3 regions of the Pseudochelatococcus lubricantis genome follow, and region 2 is predicted to be linked to each of the others. Evidence: predicted binding sites of a transcription regulator. Region 2 holds the regulator's gene; each other region holds the start of a gene.
The links. The regulator PhoB, encoded in region 2, activates phosphate uptake and scavenging genes when phosphate is short. The targets are predictions, from matches to a motif close to TGTCATNNANCTGTCAT.
Positions count from the first base shown of each region.

Region 1: ACFFJ7_RS04785 (RNA degradosome polyphosphate kinase) is a predicted target of PhoB. The motif match lies at 4,141-4,157, and genes of this name have one in related genera.
Region 3: ACFFJ7_RS01065 (esterase-like activity of phytase family protein) is a predicted target of PhoB. The motif match lies at 2,444-2,460, and genes of this name have one in related genera.

Region 1 is NZ_JBHLXC010000002.1:412,711-420,664, reverse strand. Features, by position in the region: gene purN (phosphoribosylglycinamide formyltransferase) at 1-248, opposite strand, end outside; gene purM (phosphoribosylformylglycinamidine cyclo-ligase) at 254-1,339, opposite strand; gene ACFFJ7_RS04800 (CDP-alcohol phosphatidyltransferase family protein) at 1,638-2,183, shown strand; gene ACFFJ7_RS04795 (AI-2E family transporter) at 2,275-3,384, shown strand; gene ACFFJ7_RS04790 (P-loop NTPase family protein) at 3,377-4,087, shown strand; gene ACFFJ7_RS04785 (RNA degradosome polyphosphate kinase) at 4,240-6,465, shown strand; gene ppx (exopolyphosphatase) at 6,524-7,954, shown strand, end outside.
Region 2 is NZ_JBHLXC010000005.1:8,395-16,348, forward strand. Features, by position in the region: gene pstB (phosphate ABC transporter ATP-binding protein PstB) at 1-491, shown strand, start outside; gene phoU (phosphate signaling complex protein PhoU) at 556-1,266, shown strand; gene phoB (phosphate regulon transcriptional regulator PhoB) at 1,840-2,544, shown strand; gene ACFFJ7_RS10775 (GcrA family cell cycle regulator) at 2,696-3,292, opposite strand; gene ACFFJ7_RS10780 (aspartate aminotransferase family protein) at 3,888-5,099, shown strand; gene argF (ornithine carbamoyltransferase) at 5,096-6,088, shown strand; gene ACFFJ7_RS10790 (Hsp33 family molecular chaperone) at 6,085-7,101, shown strand; gene ACFFJ7_RS10795 (alkylphosphonate utilization protein) at 7,098-7,322, shown strand; gene ACFFJ7_RS10800 (group III truncated hemoglobin) at 7,389-7,886, opposite strand.
Region 3 is NZ_JBHLXC010000001.1:259,156-267,109, forward strand. Features, by position in the region: gene ACFFJ7_RS01060 (ABC transporter substrate-binding protein) at 1-11, opposite strand, end outside; gene ACFFJ7_RS01065 (esterase-like activity of phytase family protein) at 160-2,376, opposite strand; gene ACFFJ7_RS01070 (acyl-CoA dehydrogenase family protein) at 2,550-3,728, opposite strand; gene ACFFJ7_RS01075 (amidohydrolase family protein) at 3,731-4,684, opposite strand; gene ACFFJ7_RS01080 (ABC transporter substrate-binding protein) at 4,755-6,377, opposite strand; gene ACFFJ7_RS01085 (ABC transporter ATP-binding protein) at 6,604-7,954, shown strand, end outside.

The sequences.
Region 1 (7,954 bases), on a different contig from region 2:
AGCCGCGCGTCGAGCGCGCGCTCGAATGCCTCACGGTCGCGGCCGAAAGGCTTGTGATCGATGCTTTCCGTGGCGATTCCGGCATCGCGGGCAGTGGCGAGGCCCGCCGCCTCCGGCCGGTTGGCGGCGACGAGGACGATCTCGGCGGGAAAGTCGGTGGCAGCGGCCGCCGCCAGCAACGCGGCCATGTTGGAACCGCGCCCGGAAATCAGCACCGCCGTGCGCCGCCGTTTTCCGCCCGCCGTCATTCCGGTCACAGCCGCAACTCGCCGGTGGTGACGACGCGCGGACCGTCGCCCGCCGCGATGACGTCGCCGATCAGCACCGGTGTTTCGCCTTCCGCGATCAGCGCGTCCGTCACGGTCTCGACCTGTCCGGCCTCCACGACGACGACCATGCCTATGCCGCAGTTGAAGGTGCGCAGCATCTCCCCTGCGTCCACGCCGCCGACGCGCGCGAGCCAGCCGAACACCGGCAGCGGCAGGATGGCAGCGAGGTCGAGACGCGCCGCGGTGCCCTCGGGGAGCACGCGCGGAATATTGTCGATGAAGCCTCCGCCGGTGATGTGGGCGAGGCCCTTGATGGCGTCCGTGCGCCGAAGGGCGCCGAGCAGCTGGCGCACGTAGATGCGCGTCGGCTCCAGCAGCGCGATCCCGAGACGCTTTTCGGGGGCGAAGGGGGCGGTAGCGTTCCAGTCCAGCCCTGCGGCGGCAACGATCTTGCGCACGAGCGAGAAGCCGTTGGAATGAACGCCGGACGACGGCAGGCCGAGAAGGGCGTCGCCTGGCCGGATGTCCGCGCGCGGCAGCAGCCGGCCGCGCTCCGCCGCGCCCACGGCAAAGCCGGCGAGGTCGTAGTCGCCGTTGCCATAGAGGCCGGGCATTTCCGCCGTCTCGCCGCCGAGCAGCGCGCAGCCCGCCTGCCGGCAGCCGTCGACGATGCCCTGCACGACGAGCGCGCCCTCGCGCGGGTCGAGCTTGCCGGTGGCATAATAGTCGAGGAAGAACAGCGGTTCGGCGCCCTGCACCACGAGATCGTTGACGCACATCGCGACGAGGTCGATGCCGATCGTCTCGTGATGGCCCGTCTCGATGGCGATCTTGACTTTGGTGCCCACGCCGTCGTTCGCTGCGACCAGAATCGGATCGACGTAGCCGGCGGCCTTGAGGTCGAACAGGCCGCCGAAGCCGCCGATCGTGCCATCCGCGCCGGGGCGGCGGGTCGCGCGCACGAGCGGCTTGATCGCTTCCACCATGGCGTTGCCGGCGTCGATGTCGACCCCGGCCTCGGCATAGGTCAGCCCGTTCCTGATCGATCCGTCATGTCCGTTTTGCGACATCGCTTGCGGTTCCTGTGAACAATTCCATCTGGCACCTACGACGGCGGACGCCCGAAGGCAAGTGCGAAGGCGGACGCGCGGCCGCGGAATACCGATTTTTCGGTGAACCGCGCCCGCCGCGCCAGTCATTATATAGACAGGCCGCCACGGATGGCGAGGAAGCCTTTTCGCCGCCGCCGCGCCGTGGCTTGTCGGGCGGGCGGGATTTGGTATAGCTGGAAAAAATGCGCAGAACGGCGAGCCTCCCGCGGCCTGCGGACCCCACGCCGACCGGGCGCCGGAGGATGAACGCGGTTCCATGACGATCCCCAACCTGATCACGATCCTGCGGCTGTTGCTGGTGCCAGTCATCGTGGCGTCGATCGGCGCGCAGGCGTGGCTTGCCGCCTTCGTAATGTTCGTCGTGGCGGGCCTCTCCGACGGGGTGGACGGCTATATCGCACGCCGCTTCGACATGCGCAGCGAACTGGGCGCCTATCTCGACGCCTTCGCCGACAAGGCGCTGCTGGTGTCGATTTACGTGGCGCTCTCCGTCGTCGGCGTGCTGCCGGGCTGGCTGGCGATCCTCGTCGTCTCGCGCGATGTGCTGATCCTGATGGCCATTGCCATCTCATGGCTGATGACGCGGCCCGTGGCGATCCGCCCGCTCCTCGTCAGCAAGCTGAACACGGCGGCGCAGATCGGCTTCGCCGCGTTGACGCTGGGGAGCCTCGGCCTCGCCGGCGCCGGGCCGGCGGTCGCCGCGCCGTGGCTGTTCAACGCGGGCATGGCTTCGGTCGTCGGCTTGACGCTGCTTTCCGCGGGCGCCTATCTCACGCTGTGGCTTCGTCATATGGCCGAATGAATAATCGGTGTTAGATGGAGCGCATGCGCGGTATCCTGCGCGGAAAGGCGGTTGCGCCCAAACCGGGGGCTGGCAGAAAATGGACTGGCGGATGAGTGATTTCTCTCCTGTCGAGCGTCAGATGCGCTTCTGGATCGTGGCGCTGGCGGCGTTGCTTGTCGGGGTTTACCTGCTGCGGGGCATCCTGCTGCCGTTCGTCGCGGGGCTGGCGCTCGCCTACATTCTCGACCCGGTGGCGACGCGGCTTGAGCGGATCGGCATGGGGCGCCTCACGGCATCGCTGCTGATTCTGCTGTTGTTCGTGCTGGCCTTCATTCTCACGCTGGTGCTGCTGCTGCCGGTGGTGGTCAACCAGCTCGGGGTGCTGCTCGAAAACCTGCCGGCGAACGCCAGGAACCTGCAACAGTGGGCGACGGAATACGGCGGCCCGCTGATCGAACATCTCGGCGGGCCGGAGGCGTTGGCCACCGTGGAGCGTTCGCTCACGGATATCGTGGGGCAGGCGGCGCGGTGGCTCGGCACGTTCGCGACCTCCCTCTGGTCGGGCGGGCAGGCGGTGATCAGTGTGCTCGCCCTGCTGGTGGTGACGCCCGTCGTCGCCTTCTACCTGCTGGTGGACTGGGGGCGGATGGTCGAAACGATCGATAGCTGGCTGCCGCGCCGCCACGCCGACACCATCAGGACGCTGGCGCAGGACATGAACGGCGCCATCGCCGGCTTCATCCGGGGACAGGCGCTGGTGTGCTTCATCCTCGGCTCGTTCTACGCCATCGCGCTGACGTCGGTCGGCCTGAACTTCGGCCTGCTGATCGGCCTCGTCAGCGGCGCGCTCACCTTCATTCCGTACGTGGGCTCGTTCACCGGTTTCGTGCTGTCGGTGGGCGTGGCGCTGGTGCAGTTCTGGCCGGACTGGACGATGATCGCCGTCACCGTCGGCATCTTCCTGTTCGGGCAGTTCGTGGAAGGCAACATCCTGTCGCCCAAGCTCGTGGGGGATGCGGTGGGGCTGCATCCGGTCTGGCTGATGTTCGCGCTGGTGGCCTTCGGCTCGCTGTTCGGTTTCGTCGGCCTGCTGCTCGCGGTACCCATCGCGGCCGCCATCGGCGTGCTGACGCGCTTCGCACTGCAGCTTTATCTGGCGAGCCCGCTCTATACCGGGGCGGACCGTGAGCCGAGGGCCCGGATTCACGTCGATGTCTGAAGAGCGGCCGCAAGCGCCGAGGCAACTGCCGCTCGACCTGCCCGTGGAGCCGCGTCTGGAGGCAGCGGATTTTCTCGTCAGCCCCGCCAACGCGCAGGCGTTCACCATGATCGAGAGCTGGCCGGCGTGGCCGGACAGGCTGCTGCGGCTCGTCGGCCCGGCGGGATCGGGCAAGACGCATCTCGCGGCGATCTGGGCGCGGCGCGCGGGCGCGCGCATCGTGTCGGCTGCCGGGGTCACCGCGCAGGGCGTGGAGGAGCTGGCCCTGTGCGAGGCGCTCGTCATCGAGGATGCGGACCGGCCGCCGCGCGACGAACATGCGCTGTTCCACCTGCTCAATGCGGTGCGCCGCAACGGCGCGTCGATGCTGATCACGGCGCGCGCGCAGCCCGGAATGTGGGGACTCGCCACGCCCGATCTCCTGTCGCGCCTGCGGCTGTCGCCCGCCGTCGCCATCGATCCGCCGGACGACACCCTGTTGCGGGCCGTCCTGGTGAAGCTCTTCATCGACCGGCAACTCGTCGTCGATGCCGGCGTCGTCGAGGCGCTGGGGCGGCGGATGGAGCGCTCGCTCGCGGCGGCGCGGGAACTCGTCGAGGTGCTGGACCGCGAGGCGCTGAGCGACCGCCGGCGCATCACCCGCCCTTTCGCGCTCGCCGTACTGGACCGGCTGGCCGTGCGATCGGGCGCGGACGACGCATAGAGTCCGTCGCGCTTCATATCGGGGTTTCATGATATTGGGGTTTCATGGTTTTTCGTCGTGGAATTGTCGCAGAAGATTGCGACAACGCGGCTTGAATAGGATAACGGCGGGCGATGATCGCACGCGGCCCGGGTCGAATGTGGAGGTTCACCATGACGGATGTCGAAACGGTTCTGAACGTGGTAGACGAGGATGCCGGTGTTCCCGCGGAGGTGAGCGCCCCGGCGGAGGATTTCCCTGCGGGCGACGCCCTGCTTCATTCCCCCGAGCGGCTGGTCAACCGGGAGCTGTCGTGGCTGCAGTTCAACCGGCGGGTGCTGGAGGAGGCCTCCAACCGCAACCACCCGCTGCTGGAACAGCTTCGCTTCCTGTCGATTTCCGCCAGCAACCTCGACGAGTTCTTCATGGTCCGCGTGGCGGGCGTGCGCGGCCAGCTCCGCTCGGGCGTGTCCGTCGTCTCGCAGGACGGCCTGACGCCTGCCGAACAGCTCGCCCGCATCGGCGCCGGGGTGACGAAGCTCGCCAGCGACCAGCAGAAGCGTTGGCTTGAGCTGCGCGAGGAGCTGGTCGAGAACGGCATCGTGCTCATCAACCCGGACGAGCTGACCCGCGCCGAGCTGAACTGGCTCGACGACTACTTCCTGCACTACGTCTTCCCGGTGGTGACGCCGCTCGCCATCGACCCGGCGCATCCCTTCCCGTTCATTCCCAACCTCGGCTTCTCGCTGGCGCTCGCCCTGCACCGCCAGAGCGACAACAAGTCGCTCAACGCCCTGATCCGCATTCCCAACAAGGTGCAGCGCTTCATCAAGCTGCCTGACTTCGCCGAGACGGGCGCCTCGCGCTTCATCGTGCTGGAGCAGGTGCTGGTGCTGTTCATCAACCGCCTGTTCCCGGGCTATTCGGTGCAGGGCCAGGGCAGCTTCCGCATCGTCCGCGACTCGGACCTTGAGATCGAGGAAGAGGCGGAGGATCTGGTGCGCGTGTTCGAGAGCGCGCTGAAGCAGCGCCGGCGCGGCGTCGTCATCCGGCTGGAGCTTGAGGGCGCGATGCCCGAGAACCTGCGCGACTTCGTCGCCAAGGAGCTGAATGTCCTGCCGGACGAAATCTTCGTCTCCACAGGCATGCTGGCGCTCAACGAGCTGTCGCAGCTCGTCGGCCTCGACCGGCCCGACCTCAAGTTCACGCCCTACAATCCGCGCTATCCGGAGCGCATCCGCGAGCACGCGGGCGACTGCTTTGCCGCGATCCGCGAGAAGGATCTGATCGTCCACCACCCCTATGAATCCTTCGACGTGGTGGTGCAGTTCCTGCAGCAGGCGGCGCGCGACCCCGACGTCGTCGCCATCAAGCAGACGCTCTACCGCACCTCTTCCGACTCGCCCATCGTCAAGGCGCTGGCGGAGGCGGCCGAGGCCGGCAAGTCGGTGACGGCGCTGGTCGAGCTGAAGGCGCGCTTCGACGAGGAAGCGAACATCCGCTGGGCGCGCGATCTGGAGCGGGCCGGCGCGCAGGTGGTGTTCGGCTTCATCGAGCTGAAGACCCACGCCAAGCTGTCGTCGGTGGTGCGTCGCGAGGGCGGCCAGCTCGTCACCTACTGCCACGTCGGCACCGGCAACTACCACCCGATCACGGCGCGCATCTACACCGACCTGTCGTTCTTCACGGCCGATCCGGCGATCGCGCGCGACGTCAGCCGCATCTTCAACTTCATCACCGGTTATGCGGAACCGGCGGAGCTGGAGCGCATGGCCGTGTCGCCGCTCACCATCAAGCCGCGCCTCCTCCAGCACCTGCAGGAGGAGATCGAGCACGTGAAGGCCGGCCGCCCCGGCTCGGTGTGGATGAAGTGCAACTCGCTCGTCGACACGGACATCATCGACGGGCTTTACGAGGCGAGTCGGGCCGGCGTGCAGATCGATCTCGTCGTGCGCGGCATCTGCTGCCTGCGCCCCGGCATTCCCGGCCTGTCGGAAAATATCCGGGTCAAGTCGATCGTCGGCCGCTTCCTCGAACATAGCCGGATCTACGCCTTCGGCAACGGCCAGGAACTGCCTAACCCGCAGGCACATCTGTATATTTCCTCTGCGGACCTGATGCAGCGCAATCTGGACCGGCGCGTGGAAGCGATGTGCCCGATCTCGAACCCCACAGTTCATCAACAGGTTCTTGACCAGATTCTGCTTGCCAATCTGCTCGATAACGAGCAGAGCTGGACAATCCTGCCGGATGGGACGAGCACGCGCATCACGCCTGCCGAGGGTGAGGAGCCGTTCAACGCCCATGCTTACTTTATGACCAACCCGAGTTTGTCTGGCCGTGGAAAGTCTCTCAGAAATTCACGCCCCCGGAGCCTCGCCAAGGGGCCCGTCGGCTGATCGTGTGCCGCCCGACCAGGGTTTCCGGGCGCATGGCGCCGCCGATCAGGGGGCACGCATCGTAGAACAGCCGCAATATCTGGGGCGGGCCGGCAACGGCTCGCCCATTGCTATTATCGATATCGGATCGAACTCCATCCGCCTCGTGGTCTATGAGGAGTTGAGCCGCTCGCCCGCCCAGCTCTTCAATGAGAAGGTGCTCTGCGGGCTGGGGCGCTCCGTCGTCTCCACCGGACGGTTGCCGGAGGATGCGGTCGAGAGGGCGCTCAAGGCGCTCGCCCGCTTTCGCATTCTCTGCGACGCCATCAAGGTCGAGCGCGTGCATGTGCTCGCCACCGCCGCGGCGCGGGATGCCGCCAACGGTCCCGATTTCATCGCCGAGGCCGAGCGCATTCTCGGTTACAAGATCGAGCTGCTGTCCGGCCGGCGCGAGGCGCAACTGTCCGCCTATGGCATCCTCTCCGGTTTCCATCACGCGGACGGTGTCGTCGGCGACCTTGGCGGCGGCAGCCTCGAACTTATCGATGTCATCGGCAACACCGTGGCGCAGGGCATCACCACCAAGCTCGGCGGCCTCGCGCTGCAGGACGTGACCGGCGGCTCGCTGAAGCGGGCGGTCCGGGTGATCCGCGATGCGCTCGCGGACGCAGCCCCGCTCGATGCCCTGCGCGGCCGCAATTTCTATGCCGTGGGCGGCACCTGGCGCGCGCTCGCCGCGCTGCACATGGCGCAGAAGGCTTATCCGCTGCACGTGATGCACGGCTATTCCATTCCGGCCCGCGACGCGGTCGAGTTCACCAAGCTCGTCGAGCGCGCCGACACGGATATGCTGGAGTCGATCGAGTCCGTTTCCGAAGCCCGCCGCCCCCTGTTGGGCTATGGCGCGCTGCTGCTCGACGAGATCATCCGCAGGGGCCGGCCCGAGGCCGTCGTGATGTCGGCGCAGGGCGTGCGCGAGGGGCTTCTTTACGAGCTGCTCAACGAGGAGGAGCGTCGCACCGATCCGCTGCTGGCCGGCGCGGGCGAGCTTAACCGGCTGATGTCCCGCTCGCCCGGCCACGCGGCCGATCTCATTGCCTGGACGGCGCGCCTGTCCGCGTCGCTGCACCTCGACGAGACGGAAGACGAGCGCCGCCAGCGCGAAGCCGTGTGCCTGCTGTCCGATCTGGCCTGGCGCACGCATCCCGATTACCGCGGCGAGCAGAGCCTCAGCCTGATTGCGCATGCGGGCCTGACGGGCGTCGACCACCCCGGCCGCGCCTTCATCGCGCTGTCGGTGTTCTTCCGCCATGAGGGCCTGTCGCTGGACGGCGCGAGTTCCCGCATGCGCGAACTCGTTTCGCCGCGGATGCTGAACCGCGCCCGCATTCTCGGCGGCATGCTGCGGGTGGCCTATCTCGTTTCGGCGGCGATGCCGGGCGTGCTGCCGCGCACGCCGCTCGTCGGCAGCGGGGCGCGGCTGGCGCTGTCGCTGCCGGGCGATCTCGAA
Region 2 (7,954 bases):
TGGTGTTCCAGAAGCCGACGCCGTTCCCGATGTCGATCTACGACAACATCGCTTTCGGCGTGCGCCTCTACGAGAGCCTGAACAAGGCGGAGATGGATGAGCGGGTCGAGTCCTCGCTGCGCCGCGCCGCTATCTGGGACGAGGTCAAGGACAAGCTGGGCGCCTCCGGCCAAAGCCTCTCGGGCGGCCAGCAGCAGCGTCTGTGCATCGCGCGTACCGTCGCCGTGAAGCCTGAGGTCATCCTGTTCGACGAACCCTGTTCGGCGCTCGACCCGATCTCGACCTCGAAGGTCGAGGAGCTGATCGACGAGCTGAAGGAAGACTACACGATCGCCATCGTGACGCATAACATGCAGCAGGCAGCGCGCGTGTCGCAGTTCACGGCGTTCATGTATCTCGGCGAACTGGTGGAATTCGCGGAAACGACGAAGATCTTCACCGCGCCGCAGGACAAGCGCACGCAGGACTATATCACGGGCCGCTTCGGCTGATGCGCAGACAGATACGGGCGGCGCGTCGCGCTGCCCGTGCTGCCTCCAAACAGGGATACTGGTGATGGCCGAACATATTGTAACTTCATTCGACGCCGATCTCGAACTCCTGCGCAGCAGGATCGCCGAGATGGGGGGCATTGCCGAGAAGCAGCTTGACGACTCCACCCGCGCGCTCGTGCGTCGTGACGTCGCTCTTGCTCAGCAGGTCATCGATGCGGACTCGCGTCTCGACAGCCTGCAGCGCGAGATCGAGGAACTCGCGGTCGCGACGATCGCCCGTCGTCAGCCGGTCGCGGTTGACCTGCGCGACATCATCTCCGCCATCCGCGTGGCGGGCGATGTGGAGCGTATCGGCGATCTGGCGAAGAACACGGCGAAGCGCGTGCTGGCAATCAGCTCCGAACTGCAGCCCGCCAAGATCGTCGGCGGCGTGCAGCACATGAGCGATCTGGTGCAGGAGCAGCTCAAGGACGTCCTCGACGCCTACGCCCAGCGCGATGAGAAGAAGGCGCTCGAAGTGTGGAACCGCGACGACCGCATCGACGCGCTCTACAACTCCGTCTTCCGCGAACTGCTTACCTACATGATGGAAGACACGCGCAACATCACGTTCTGCACGCACCTGCTGTTCCTCGCCAAGAACATCGAGCGTATCGGCGATCACACCACCAACATCGCCGAGACGATCTACTTCCTGACGACCGGCGAAACGCTGGCGGGCGAGCGTCCGAAGGGCGACACCACGAGCTTCGCCACCACGCCTGCGGTGTGATGGACGTGCAATGCCGGGGTGCCTGCGCGGCGGGGTCACTAGAGCGGTTTGCATTCAAGTCAATCCATAGAATCGAATGCAAGTTGCGATAAAATGTAGAATTTAGAGCGCACGCCCTGATTTCATCAGAGCGTGCGCTCTAGGCCGGATTTGTTGGAGGGCAGCGCTGATGAAGGGCTTCCTCCGGCATGAAGGAATGGATCGGGCGTACAGGAAAATCTGGACGTCTCAAGCGATGCGCTGATCGTTCCGGCACGTCGGGAACGCTTTCGGACTGCGGTCCGAAAGTTCTTGCTGTCGTGCGCGGCGTCATCCCATGCCAGCGGCCAAGTCCGGGAGGCGCCATGCCGGCGCTACCGGTCTCTTCGACGGGTCTCATGCGGGTCTTGTTCAAGCGCCGCACGAACCCGACCACTTCTCGACGAGTCGCGCTCTTCGGGAAACGGCGTTACCGGACAGGGTGCATTGCGCGTCGGCGCCCGTTCGCACGGCTTTGCCCACCAAGGCAGTGTAGCCCGAGCGCGTGAAGTTTCGATGTCTCGCACTTGCTGCGGGCGATACCACGAGGACCTCATGGTAGGACCACGCATTCTCATCGTGGAGGACGAGGAGCCGCTCGCGCTGCTTCTTCGCTACAACCTCGAAGCCGAGGGCTATTCCGTCGACAGCGTGGGACGCGGTGACGAGGCGGAAATCAGGCTGAGGGAGCAGGTTCCCGATCTCGTCCTGCTCGACTGGATGTTGCCCGGCCTCTCCGGCATCGAGCTGTGCCGGCGCGTGCGCGCGCGCGGCGACACCGAGCGCCTGCCGATCATCATGCTCACGGCGCGCGGCGACGAGGGCGAGCGGGTGCGGGGCCTCGCCACCGGCGCGGATGATTACGTCGTCAAGCCCTTCTCGGTGCCGGAACTGCTGGCGCGCGTGCGCGCGCTGCTGCGCAGGACCAAGCCCGGGCACGTGGCGACGCTGCTGCTGGCCGGCGATATCGAACTTGACCGCGAGACGCGGCGCGTGCGCCGCAGCGGCCGCGAGCTGCATCTGGGGCCGACCGAGTTCAAACTGCTAGAATTCCTGATGCAGAGCCCGGGCCGTGTCTTCACCCGCGAGCAGTTGCTCGACGGCGTCTGGGGGCACGATGTCTATATCGACGAGCGGACCGTGGATGTGCATGTCGGGCGTCTGCGCAAGGCCATCAACCGCGCCCGCAGTCCGGATCCGATCCGCACCGTGCGTGGCGCAGGATATGCGTTTGACGAAACCTTTGCGCGCAGCGAATAGCTGACATGCACAAATCGGGTGATCCGCTTATCCCTGCGTGCATATGCCGCAGGCGCCGCGTGTCATTGACAGTTCTCCAGCAAAAAGGCCGCCGGGAAGACCGGCGGCCTTGTCATATCGAATGCATCCATGCGGAATGCCGCGCCGCCGCTCAGGCCCGTTTGCGGTCGCGGCGACGGTCGAGCACCGGCTGGTAGGCGATGCTGGCGTGGTGCGTGCAGTAGGGCATGCCCGTCACCGCACGCGCGCCGCAGAAGCGGAAATTCGGGGAGGTCGGATCGCCGACCGGCCAGCGGCACATGTATTCGCGCAGATCCATGATCGTGACACGCTCGGACATCGGCACGACAACGTTCTCCCGCACTACGGGCACGATGTCCGTCGCGAGGGTTGCCGCCGGCATGTCATCGGGCTCCGCGGCGAGCGCCGCCGTCGCGAGGGCGGCGTTGCCGAAGGTCGATGCCAACGGCTGCGGGACCGGCGCGGGCGCGGCGACCGAAGGGGCCTGGCGGGGGGCGGAAACGACAGGCGCAGCCGGGGCCGGCGCCTTTCGCGGCGGACGGGGCGTCTGGGCGGCAGGGGCCTTCGCACGGCCCGACAGACCCAGACGATGAACCTTGCCGATCACCGCATTGCGACTGACGCCGCCGATCTCCGTTGCGATCTGGCTGGCGCTCAGGCCATCGCTCCAGAGTTTGCGCAACTGCTCGACACGTTCGTCAGTCCAGGTATTGCCGGGATCGCTCATTACTCATGCTCCATCATGCCGCGTCTCGCGCGGAATCCTTCAAGTCGCCGGCAAGTGACCTGTTGCCGGGCGCAACGTTCGCCTCATGGGAAACGCTGGAAGGAACAGCCGGACGATATTTCGTGGCTCTCAAGCGGGAAACTACTATATGCCGTGACTCTCCGGCAAGAGTCGTGCTTGCACAAGCATGCATTTTCCCACAGGAGAGATTGTAAACGAACTCTTGATGCCATGAAAAATGCTGTGAATGCCGGCAATTTCAAGGCCGTGTGACAAAATTCTTCACGCCGGCGGCTGCGGCTTCATGTCCTGCTGCCTCCGGGCCGGCTCCGGCAGCCGGCAACACGAGCGCCAATCGGCTTCAGTTTGTGCTTGAATGTCTTTCGCACTGACAATAAGTTAAACAGGTTGCCGCCCCGTGGGGCGGCTTTTTCCGTTTCCCGTGGCGGAGCCATGCCCTGTTTGCATGGAACCCGGTCCCGGGATTTCGTGTGACGGCGGATGCTGCACATGGCCGGGCGCAGGTCGCGGCCGGCGCTGCCGCTGTCTTTCGTGCGCAGGCCGTGATCGCCTGCCTGCCCCTGGAGTATCTGCTGTGACGTCGCCACTTCTGCCGACCTATGCGCGGGCTGATGTAATCTTCGAGAAAGGTGAAGGTGTCTGGCTTGTGGCGCGCGACGGGCAGCGATATCTCGACCTCGGCTCGGGCATCGGCGTCAACGCGCTTGGCTACAGCCATCCCGCGCTGCTGGCGGCGCTCGCCGAGCAGGGCGGCAAGCTGTGGCACATCTCGAACCTGTTCCAGAACCCGCAGGCGGAGCGCCTTGCCGGGCGGCTCGTCGACGCGAGCTTCGCCGATACCGTGTTCTTCACCAACTCGGGGGCGGAGGCGCTCGAATGCGCCATCAAGACGGCGCGCAAGTATCACTCGGCCGACGGCCATCCGGAGCGCTACCGCATCATCACCTTCGAAGGCGCGTTCCACGGCCGCACGCTGGCGACTATCGCCGCCGGCGGCCAGCAGAAGTATCTTGAAGGTTTCGGGCCGAAGGTCGACGGCTTCGACCAGGTGCCCTTCGGCGACTGGCAGGCGCTCGCGGCGGCGATCGGCCCGCAGACCGGCGGCATCCTGATCGAGCCCGTGCAGGGCGAGGGCGGCATCCGCCCGGTTCCGCCGGCCGATTTGCGCCGCCTGCGCCAGATCGCCGACGACAACGGCCTGCTGCTGATCTTCGACGAGGTGCAATGCGGCGTCGGGCGCACGGGCAAGCTGTTCGCCCATGAATGGTCCGGGATCGCGCCCGACATCATGGCCATCGCCAAGGGCATCGGCGGCGGTTTCCCGCTGGGGGCGAGCCTGGCGACGCGCGAGGCTTCCAAGGGCATGACGCTTGGCACCCACGGCACGACCTTCGGCGGCAACCCCCTCGCCACGGCGGTGGGTAACGCGGTACTCGACGTGATCCTCGCGCCGGGCTTTCTGGAAAGCGTGCAGGAAAAGGCCGGGTTGTTCCGCCAGCGCCTCGCGGAGCTGAAGGACCGCTATCCGGATGTGATCGCCGACGTACGGGGCGAGGGGCTGATGCTCGGCCTCAAGCTGAAGGTGCTGAACACGGACTTCGTCAGGAAGGCACTGGCGCACCGGCTGGTGGTGATCGCGGCCGGCGACAACGTGGTGCGCCTGCTGCCGCCGCTGATCATCAGCGAGGCCGAAATTGCCGAGGCAGTGGCCGGCCTCGGCGCCGTGGCGGAGACGTTCGTGACGCACGCAGACGCAGAAAACGCAGACGAAAGACATGCAGGATGACCAAGGGTAACGGAGCGACGAAAAACCGGAAGGTGAGGCACTTTCTCGATCTGAGCGATTTCTCGGGTGACGAGGTGCGGGCAGTGCTCGACCTCGGCGCGGCGATCAAGGCGCGGCGCGTCCGGGGTAGCCGGCAGGCGAGCCGACCGCTCGACGGCAAGGTGCTGGCGATGATCTTCGACAAGCCCTCCACCCGCACGCGCGTCTCCTTCGATGTCGGCATCCGCGAACTCGGCGGCGAGCCCATCATGTTGACGGGCGCGGAAATGCAGCTCGGGCGCGGCGAGTCCATTCCGGATACGGCGCGCGTGCTGTCGCGCTTCGTCGACGCGATCATGATCCGCATTCTCGACCACGCGGCCATGCTGGAACTCGCGGAATACGCGACCGTGCCGGTGATCAACGGCCTTACCAAGCTGTCGCACCCCTGCCAGATCATGGCCGACCTGATGACCTTCGAGGAGCATCGCGGGCCGATCGGCGGTCGCACGGTCGCCTGGACGGGCGACGCCAACAATGTGCTGACGTCCTGGATTCACGCGGCTGTGAAGCTCGATTTCCGGATCGCGGTGGCGACGCCGCCCGATCTCGCACCGCGCGCGGACCTCGTCAAATGGGCGCGGGCCCAGGGGGGCAAGGTGGTCATCACGGACGATCCGTTCGAGGCGGTGAAGGGGGCGGATGCCGTCATCACGGATTGCTGGGTATCGATGGGCGACGACGATGAGCGCTATCGCCATAACCTGCTGCGGCCCTATCAGGTCAACGAGAAGCTGATGGCCGCCGCCAACAAGGACGCTGTCTTCATGCACTGCCTGCCCGCCCATCGCGGCGAGGAAGTGACGGATGCCGTGATGGATGGGCCGCAGTCGGTGGTGTTCGACGAGGCGGAGAACCGTCTGCATGCGCAGAAGGGCGTGCTGGCCTGGTGTCTGGGTGTCGACCTCGCGGACGGGGAGGCGGTGCCTTCCGGAGACGGGCGGCGATGAGCGCGGCGAGCAAGCAGACGGGCGCGCAGGGCGGCGTGCCCGCCGGTGCGCGCGAGGGGGCCGATGACAGCGTGCTGCCCTTCGCCGCGGAGGGGCTCGACGTGCGTGGGCGGACGGTCCGGCTTGGCCCGTCCATCGATCTCATCCTGTCGCGGCATGGCTATCCGCCGGTGGTGTCGCGCGTGCTGGGCGAAGCGGCGGCGTTGACCGTGCTGCTCGGCTCGGCGCTGAAGTTCCAGGGGCGGTTCCAGCTCCAGACGCGCTCGGACGGGCCGGTCAGCATGGTCGTGGTCGATTTCGACACGCCAGACCGGCTGCGCGCCTGCGCGACTTTCGATGCGGACAAGGTTGCGGCGGCGGAGGCAGCGGGCGAGACCGGCACCGGCGCGCTGCTGGGCCACGGCCATCTGGCGCTGACCATCGACCAGGGCGCCGAGATGTCGCGCTATCAAGGCATCGTGGCGATCGAGGGTGGCGGCTTCGAGGATGCGGCCCACACCTACTTCCGTCAGTCCGAGCAGATCCCCACGCGCGTGCGGCTGGCGGTCGGCGAGGAGATTTCGGGAGCGGGCGAGGCGCGCCATACGGCGTATCGCGCCGGCGGCCTGATGGTGCAATTCCTGCCACAGGGAGGCGAGGGTGCCGCCGCGCAGTCCGCCGGCGATGAGGGCGACGAGGTCGACGACCGCTGGCGGGAGGCGCACCTGCTGGTCGATACGGTGGAGGATCACGAACTGATCGACTCCACGGTGTCGAGCGAGCGGCTGTTGTACCGACTGTTCCACGAACGCGGCGTGCGGGTGTTCGAGGCGCAGGGTGTGCGGGAAGCGTGCCGCTGCGACCGGAGCCGCATTCTGGCGACGCTGACGCGCTTCGACGAGGACGACAGGCGCGCCATGGTAGGGGACGACGGGCGCATCGGCGTCACCTGCGAGTTCTGCTCGCGTCATTATGATATCGATCCGGCCGAGATCGGCCTCGAAAGCGGTTCGCAGGAAGGAAGCACACCATGAGCGACGACGTCATCGTCAAGGACAGCAACGGCACGCAGCTTTCGGACGGCGATTCCGTGACTCTGATCAAGGATCTCAAGGTCAAGGGAACCTCGGAGACGCTGAAGCGCGGCACGCTGGTGAAGAACATCCACCTTACCGGCAGTCCTGGCGAGATCGAGGCCAACACCAAGCAGGTGAAAGGGCTCGTGCTGAAGACGGAATTCGTCAAGAAGGCCTGATGTGCCGAGGCATCTAGGCCCGCGGTCTCTGTGCCGGCGTGGAGTGTCCGATTCAGCCTTCCGGGATCAGCAGGGCAATTGCTGTGCCGTGTGTCCGTCAGCGTCCGGCGACGGCAGGTGCGGATTGATGAAGCGCTCGCCGCGCACGAGTTCCGCTCCATTGCTCACGGCGACGCCGTATTCGAGATTTTCGGCGATGCGCCGTGCGCGTTCGAGAAAATGTTCGGCGGCGGCCGGCGGGCATACCTCGCGCGCCACGCTCTCGAACAACCGCAGCCAGTGGTCGAAATGGCGGGCGTCAACGGGCAGGTTCATGTGCTTCGGCATCGGCCGGCCGTGATAGCGCCCGCTCATCAGCGCGACCGACGACCAGAACAGGCGCATCTGTGCCAAATGGATGTCCCAGTCAGCCACATGGGTGTTGAAGACCGGGCCCAGGACGGCATCTTCCCGCACGCGCGCATAAAACGCATCGACAAGACGCGCGATCATCGCGTCGTCGATTCCCGTCGCGGCCATGATTTCCGCCACGATCTGCGCCCTGCGCTCTGCCACATCCTCCATACAACGCTTCCCTTTGAATGCGCCCCTGCCACTTGCATGGCTAACGATATACGCGAACGGCGGCGCGG
Region 3 (7,954 bases), on a different contig from region 2:
AATTTGCGCATGGCGCCTCTCCAGAGAGAAAAATGTCCGCGTTTGTCTGCCACCGCGCAATGACGCCGGTGTGACAGGTGCGCGGCGCCGGAGAGGCCGCAATGGATACGGCCGGCGGAGCGATCCGCCGGCCGTACCGGATTCGATGGCGTGTCGCCGTCAGTCGAGCTTGATCTTGCCGAGGTTGATGAACTGCGTCTCGCCGGAGGAACCGTCCACGCCGTCGTTGTCGGTGATGATGAAGCTCACGCCGTCCTTGTCCACGGCGAAGCTCTCGACCTTCTCAAGCACCGTGCCGTTCGCGGCCTTGAGGTCGGGCAGCACGTCGCGCGCCAGCGTCTTCTTCACCACGGCGATCTCCTTCGCGCCGATGGCCGCCGGCTTCAGGCCCGCGATCGAGAAGCGGTAGAGCTTCTTGATAGCGGCGGCGTCGCCCACCTGGTTGTCGCGCTCGATGACCACGAAGTTGTCGTTGCCGACGTAGGTGATTTCCGACAGGCCGACCCAGCCCTTCTCGGACTTGTCCAGCGGATAGTGGAGTTCGCCCCACGTCTTCGCAGCCGGGTTGTAGGCGAGGATCTTGACGTGGCCCTTCGGGTCGTCCTTCCACTCGCGCTGCACGGCGATCCACAACGTCTCGCTGTCGCCCTCGCCGGCCACCGCGATGCCCTCGAAGCCGTAGCGCGTGGCCTGCTTCTTCAGCTCTTCCGGCAGCTCGACGACTTCCTGCACCTCGCCCTTGTCGTCGACGCGGACGATCTGCGACTGGGTCGGGTTCTTCTCGCGCTCCGGATTGCCCTCCGACGCCAGCCAGAAGCCGCCGGCGGGACGGACGGCGATGCCTTCCAGGTCGAGATTGGCGACGGGCTTGCCGTCCTTCGTCACGACGCGCTTCTCGACGATGCGGGCAGGCTTCTGCGCCGCGTCGACGACATAGATGGCGCCCTGCGAATAGAAGCTGTCGCTGACGACATAGAGGCGGCCGGGGACGGACGGATCGGCGGCTGCGCCGGAGAGCGCGCCCCAGCCGATCGGCAGGCCCTTGCCGTCATTGCCGGAAACGATGGTCGGATAAACGGCCGGCGCCTGCGCGCGCTTGAAGATCGCGACGGTGGTGCCCTGTCCGCCGTCCTTGCGCAGGTCGGTCTCGTTGGCGGTCACGAAGAGATCGCGCTGCGGAATGACCAGCAGGCCCTCGGGTCCGATGCCGCCAGCCGGCAGGAGCTGCAGGAACGTGGGCTCCTTGCCCGCGCCCTCGTCCTTGTAGACGCCGACGACGGAGCCGCGCTCGGAACCGACGAAGAAGAGGTTGTCGTCGCCGTACTTGCCGAACGCGATGCCTTCGGGCTCGACGCCCTTCTTGTTGCGCTTGTCGGGATAGTGGCCGGCGCGCAGCACTTCATGCTCGAACGAGGCCTTGCTCTCGAACTCGACGGTGCCGTTCTTGTTGAAGATCGTGAAGCCGCGCGCGCCGCCCTTGTAGTCGCCCTCGTTGGCGATGACGAAGCGGTCGTCGTCCAGCCAGCGCACGGCGTCCGGTTCGCGCAGGGCGTTCTCGATCGTGTCGGTGGGGCTGATGACGCCGTCCTTCTTCGTGTCGACGTTCTCAAGCGTCACGGCGCCGGCGGGGAAGTGCGAGACGACCTTGCCTTCCTTCGCGTCGACGATGACGAGGTGGTTGTTCTCCTGCAGCGTGACGACGACCTCGTCCTTGCCGTTGAAGTCGACGAACTCGGGCTCGGGATCTTCCGGAGCGTAGGAGGCGAGGCCCGTCACTTCGACGCGGCGAACGGCGGCGCAGTCCACGTCGCCATCGGCACCCACGGCGGCGAGCGAGACGAAGCCGGCGGGAAGCTGCGGCAGCGCGCCCTCGTTGTGTTCCTCGTTGCGCTCATTCTCGATGGCGATGGCGACGGTCTTCTTGTCGCGGCTCAGCGCGACCGAGTCCGGCTGACCGCCCAGCTCGCACTTCTTTTCGAGGGTCTTCTTCGTCAGATCGACCACGCCGAGGAAGCCCGACGGCTCGGTGTAGCTCTTCGAGGTGTTGACGCCGACGAGCGCCTTGTTGCCCACGACGACGACCGAGGTGGGCTCGCCTTCGACGGCGACCGCGCCGCCGGCCTTGGGCGCGGCGGGATCGGTGATGTCGACGAGGCCGACGCGGTTGCCGGGCGAATCGGTGTAGACGAGCAGCGTGCCGTCAGCGTTGGCCGCGATGATCTCGGACACCGTCGGCTTGGCCGGATCGGCGCCTTCCGGCAGGTTGCGAATGACCGGGAAAACCGAAATCCGGTTAAAGTTCAGGGGCTCGGCCGCCATCAGGGCGGTGCCGGACAGCAGGCTGGCGCCGATAGCCAGCAGGATCGACCTCTTCATCTCGTTTTTTCTCCCTAGCCCGCGCGCGGGGCACAGCAATAGCAGTGCCGTATGTCATGGGTTGACGATGACATGGGCATGACATTTGGGGCATGACATTCGGGGCATGTCGTTCCGGGTATGACGCTCCGGGTATGACACGCCCTCTGCCGGGCCGGGCGATCCGTTTTCCCCTATTCCGCGGCAGTGCCGGCGGCGTGGCGCGCGAAGGCGGCGCGGCCGAGATTGGTGCGGATGAGGTTGTTCTGCGGTGCGTGGGCCTTGCCGCCCAGCGCGTCGCGGTGGTGGCGCTCCAGCGGGTTGTCCCGGTTGATGCCGGGATTGCCGCCGAGATCGAGGGCGATCAGCGTCGCGGCCTGCGCGTTCTCGATCACCGCGTGCTTGACGATGACGGCGTCGGCACCGAACGGCCGGCCGAGATCGTAGTCCTCGGCGAGGCCGCGCAGCAGGCGGCGGTTGATGCCGAGCAGCACCTCGATCTGGCCGACGCCGTCATGAAAGCGGGGCAGGGAGGAGAGCGGCGCGCCGAGGCTGCCGGGCGTGCGGCTGGCCGCGAAGTTCACCAGCCAGTCGCGGGCGGCGTGCGCCGCGCCGTCATAGACGGCGGGCACAAGGCCGAAATACCAGGCGCTCTCGCGTTCGTCGCGCCGGATGCCCGCCGAGGCCGGTGCGAGGTCGATCGTGTCCTCGTAAGGGATCGCGACGTTCTCCAGGACGATGTCGTCGCTGCGGGTGGCGCGCATGCCGACGGCGTTCCACGTGCGCTCGACCCGCAGGCCGGGTGCGTCCGTCGGCACCAGAAACGAGCCGAGCCGGGGCTCGGTCTCGTCCGTGACGGCGAGCACGAGCGCCCATTTCAGCAGCGGAATGCCTGTTGTGTAGATCTTGCGCCCGCTGATGAGCCACGTCCCGCCGTCTCGCCGCGCAACGGTTTGGGGCAGCGTCCCGTGCGAGGGCGAGCCGACGGCGGGCTCCACCTGCGCCGCGTTGAGCAGTGCCACGCCTTCGCGGTTGGCCCGCGTCACGCGCTCCACGAGATGCGCGGGCCATTTGCCGGAATGGCTGGCGCTGTATTGGTTGTTCAGATGCATCGCGTAGACGAGGGCGGTCGACGGATCGCCGTGGGCGACGGCGGAAACGGCGGCCAGCGCGTCGCGCAGCCCGCCCCCGAGGCCGCCGTGCTCGCGTGCGGTGGTGAGGCCGAGAAGGCCTGCCTCATGCAGCGCCTCGAAATTGGCGACGGGAAACTCCCCCGTTTCATCATAGCGGGCGGCCCGCGCCGCGAACTCCCGGCCAAGGTCGCGGGCGCGGGCCAGCGTGGCGGCTAAATCCGTATCGGGCAGAGCGGTCATCGTCAGGCTGCTCCCGTCTGCCCCGGGACGCGGCTTCCGAGAATGCGGCGCGCGTTGAGACCGGCGACGAGCTGCCGTTCATGCGCGTCGAGCCCGGCGCGGATCAGGTTGTCCCGCAGGCTCGCCTGCGCGAGTGCGGGCAGAATCGGCCAATCGGTGCCGGCGAGGACGCGCTCGACGCCGAAGAAGGAGGTGAGGATGCGCACGATTGCCGGGTCATCGCCCATGGTGTCGAAATAGATGTTGGGGCGCTCGCCGGCGTCGCGTGCCTCCCGTCCGTAGCGACCGCCGCGCGATGCCTGCACGATGGCGCCGAGCCCCAGCGTCGCGAAAACGAAGTTGATGTCGGGGAAGGCGTCGAGGATGTCCGATTCCAGCAGGGACAGGAAAGCAACGCCGTTCATGAGGCCGCGGCCGAGCGAATTGCCCGCCTTGCCCGCGCCGGCGATCAGGAGATCGGCCTGCGGCGCGTTGATGGGATGGACGAAAACCGGCGCCCGGTAGCGGTTCGCCACCTCAAGCGTGGGACGGACGGCGGGATCGGCGAGGAAGCGTCCGTGCCGGGAGGAGTCGATGACCAGCCCCGCGAGGCCGAGCGTGCCGAGCGCCCGCTCGGCTTCCCGCGCAGCCGCCTCGCCGGAGAACGGGTCGACCACGCCGAGGGCCGCAAGCCGTCCGGGATGGGCGGCGACGAGGCCGGCGAGCCAGTCGTTGACCCCGGCGATCGTGCTTTCGTCGGTGGGACCCTCCACCCCGAACAGGCTTTCGACGGTCGTGCTGACGACGGCAAGCGACACACCCGCGGCCGCGAAGGCGTCAAGCAGCGCGGCGGGATCGACGATCTGGCGCAGGATGTCGTCGCCGAGGCCGAAATTCACCCGCCGCGCGCCGCCAGCGCCCCGGTCGGCCGGCCACAGGTGGGTGTGGATGTCCACGATATCGAGATGTTCCGTCATTGCGATCGCCCGTCGTTGGGGGAGAGGTTTTTCAGGAAAGCAGCGGGCATCCGCGCCCGCCGCGTCCGCGTCACTTCACGATATACGCATCTGCCAGCGAGCCGCCGACGCCGTCTGCGGTGATCGTGTGATTGACGATCCGCTTGTTGTAGAGCGTGACTTCAGGGCTGCTGATGACGTCGATGGCGGGCAGATCCTCGACCAGAATTTCCTGGATGCGCCGCCACTGGGCCACGCGCTTTTCCGGATTCGTCTCGACGGCGGACTCTTCCAGAAGCCTGTCGACCTCGGGGTTGCTGTAAGCGGCACCGTTGGAGAACGGCACGCCCGGCTTGAAGTTCTTGCTCCAGTAGAGGCGCTGCACGCCGACGGTGGGGTCGAACAGGTTGCTCATGCCCTCGAAGGCAAAATCGAAGTCGCGGTCGGTATAGATACGCTTGGTATAGGTGGCGAAGTCCTGGCTGCGCACGGTCACGTCGAGGCCGAGCGGCGCCAGCGCCTGCTTGATGTAGTCCGCGCCGCGCTTGTAGATTTCGCCGCTCGGCACGTAATCAATGGTGAGGCGCTGGCGCACGCCGTCCCCGCCGCGCGCGAAGCCCGCTTCGTCGAGGAGCTTGTTGGCGGTGTCCGGATCGAGCGGGTAGGTCTTCAGATCCGGATCGAACCACCGGGTCAGGTTCGGGCTGATGGGGCCGGGGATGACGTTGCCGTAGCCGTAGGCGACGGTGTTCTTGAACACTTCCCTGTCGAGGGCGTGGGCGATGGCCCGGCGCACGCGCACGTCCTTGAAGAACGGGCGTTCGAGGTTGAACTCGATGCGGCTGATGCCGTTGTTGTACTGGTTGCCGTTTTTCTCGATGCCGATGTGCGGCAGGCCTTCGAGCCGCGACAGGTCGCTCAGCGAGATGGGCGTGTTGGGCGCAAGGTCGATCTCGCCGGTCTCGATGGCGATCGCCCGCCCGGCCGCGTCGGGGATGAAGCGCACGACGATCCTGTCGAGGTACGGCTTGGGCTTGTCCCAGTAGTCGGGGTTGCGCTCGTAGATGATGTGGCTCGCGCGCACCCATTCCTTGAACTTGTAGGGTCCCGTGCCGACGGGGGCGAGGTTGACCGGGTTCTCCGCCGCTTTCGTGCCTTCGTAGAGGTGTTTCGGCACGATCGGCGATTCCGTGGCGTTGAGCGCCGAGATGAGGTAGGGCGCCGGCTTCGAGAGCACGAGGATCGCCGTCAGCGGATCGGGCGTCTGCACCTCGACGAGGTTGAGGAAGGTGTTGCGGCCGCGCGGATGCACCTCCTTCAAGGTATTGATCGAATAGGCGACGTCGGCGGAGGTGAAGGGCTTGCCGTCATGCCATTTCACGCCCTCGCGCAGCTTGAACGTGTAGCGCAGGCCATCCTCGCTCACGGACCATTCCGTCGCCAGTTGCGGCCGGGGGTTGAGGTCGAAGTCGTAGGCGAGCAGCCCCTCGGTTGTCTTGCCCGATACGAAAACCGTGTTGTACGCCGTGTGGGCGATGGAGGTGAGCACTGGCGGTTCCGCGGCCAACAGCAGAGTGGCCGTGCCGCCATGCGCCGGTCCGGCAAGGGCGGCGCCTGCGCCGGTGGAGAAGGGCGCGCCCGTCACCGCAAAGCCGAGCGCAGCAAGGGAAACGCCGAGAAAGCGGCGGCGTGAGGAATGCAGTGCGAGACGCATCGTGGTCATCCTTTGAAACGGGTGGCGCGCTGGCCCGCGCGCCGTCTTCATCCGGGTCGATGTTGCCAACGCCATAATTCCATAAATTCCATATTACAAGTTATTTTATCGTGCGGTATGCTCCCGCAGGCGGCCATCCGGACCGGCCCGAGAAATGCCGCCGGCAGCGCTTGACAAGGCATTTGCGCAAATGCAATAAACTTTACAGAATTTATAGAGAAATTAGATGGCGCAAACGGAACAACCCGTTCTGGACGTTCGTAACCTGCGGCTGCGTTTTCCCGGTCCCGGCGGGGAAACGACCGCCGTCTCAGGGCTGAGCTTTTCCGTCCGCCCCGGCGAGGCCGTGGCGCTTGTCGGCGAATCCGGCTGCGGCAAGTCCTCGACGGCGCTGGCGATCATGCAGCTGCTGCCCGACACGGCGAAACTGGGCGGCGAGATCAGGGTCGACGGCCGGGACGTCATCGGCCTGCCGCGCAAGGAATTGCGGGCGCTGCGCGGCAGCAAGGTGGCGATGATCTTTCAGGAGCCGATGACCTCGCTCAACCCGGTGCACCGAGTCGGCGAGCAGATCGTGGAGGCGCTGCGCGCCCACAAGCCGCTGTCGCGGGAGGACGCGCGCGAGCGCGCGCTGGCGCTGCTGGAGCAGGTGCGTATTCCCGATGCACAGCAGCGGCTCGACGCCTATCCGCATCAGCTTTCCGGCGGTCAGCGCCAGCGCGTGATGATCGCCATGGCGATCGCCTGCGAGCCAAGGCTGCTGATCGCGGACGAGCCGACAACGGCACTCGACGCCACCATCCAGGCGCAGATCCTGCAACTGCTGGACGACCTGCGCCGCGAACTCAAGATGGGCCTGCTGCTCATCACCCACGATCTGGCGCTGGTGTCGCGCTGGACGGAGAACGTCGTCGTGATGCATCACGGCGAGAAGATGGAGCAGCTCGCCGCCGCCGACCTGTTCGGCCGGGCGCATCATCCCTACACGCGCGGCCTGATCGGCGCCTCGATCCGGCTCGACCGCTCGCAGCACTACCGCACGCAACGCCTGCCGGAAATCCGTGTCGTGCACAATGCCGACGACACCTACGAATTCCTGCTGGAGAAGCGGGAGCCGATCCGCCTGCCGCCGCCGGACCGCGGCGGCGCGCCGGTCGTCGAGGTGCACAACCTCGCCGTCCGCTACGATACGCCGCGCGGGCCGTTCACGGCGGTGGACGACGTCTCGCTCGCCATCGCACCGGGGGAGACGCTCGGGCTCGTCGGCGAGTCGGGCAGCGGCAAGTCCACGCTGTCGAAAGCCATCATGCGCCTCGTGCCCGCCCATTCCGGCCGGATCGTGTTCAGGGGCGAGGACATCACGCGCATCGAGGGCAAGAATCTGCGGCGCGTGCGCCGGAACATGCAGATGGTGTTCCAGGACCCTTACGGCTCGCTCAATCCCCGCCACACAGTGGGCGAGATTCTCGAAGGCCCGCTTGCCGTGCACGAGGTCAACGACGCGCGGGAACGGCAGAAGCGGGTACAGCGGATGCTCGATCAGGTCGGGTTGCCGGCGCGCTCCGCCAATCGCCTGC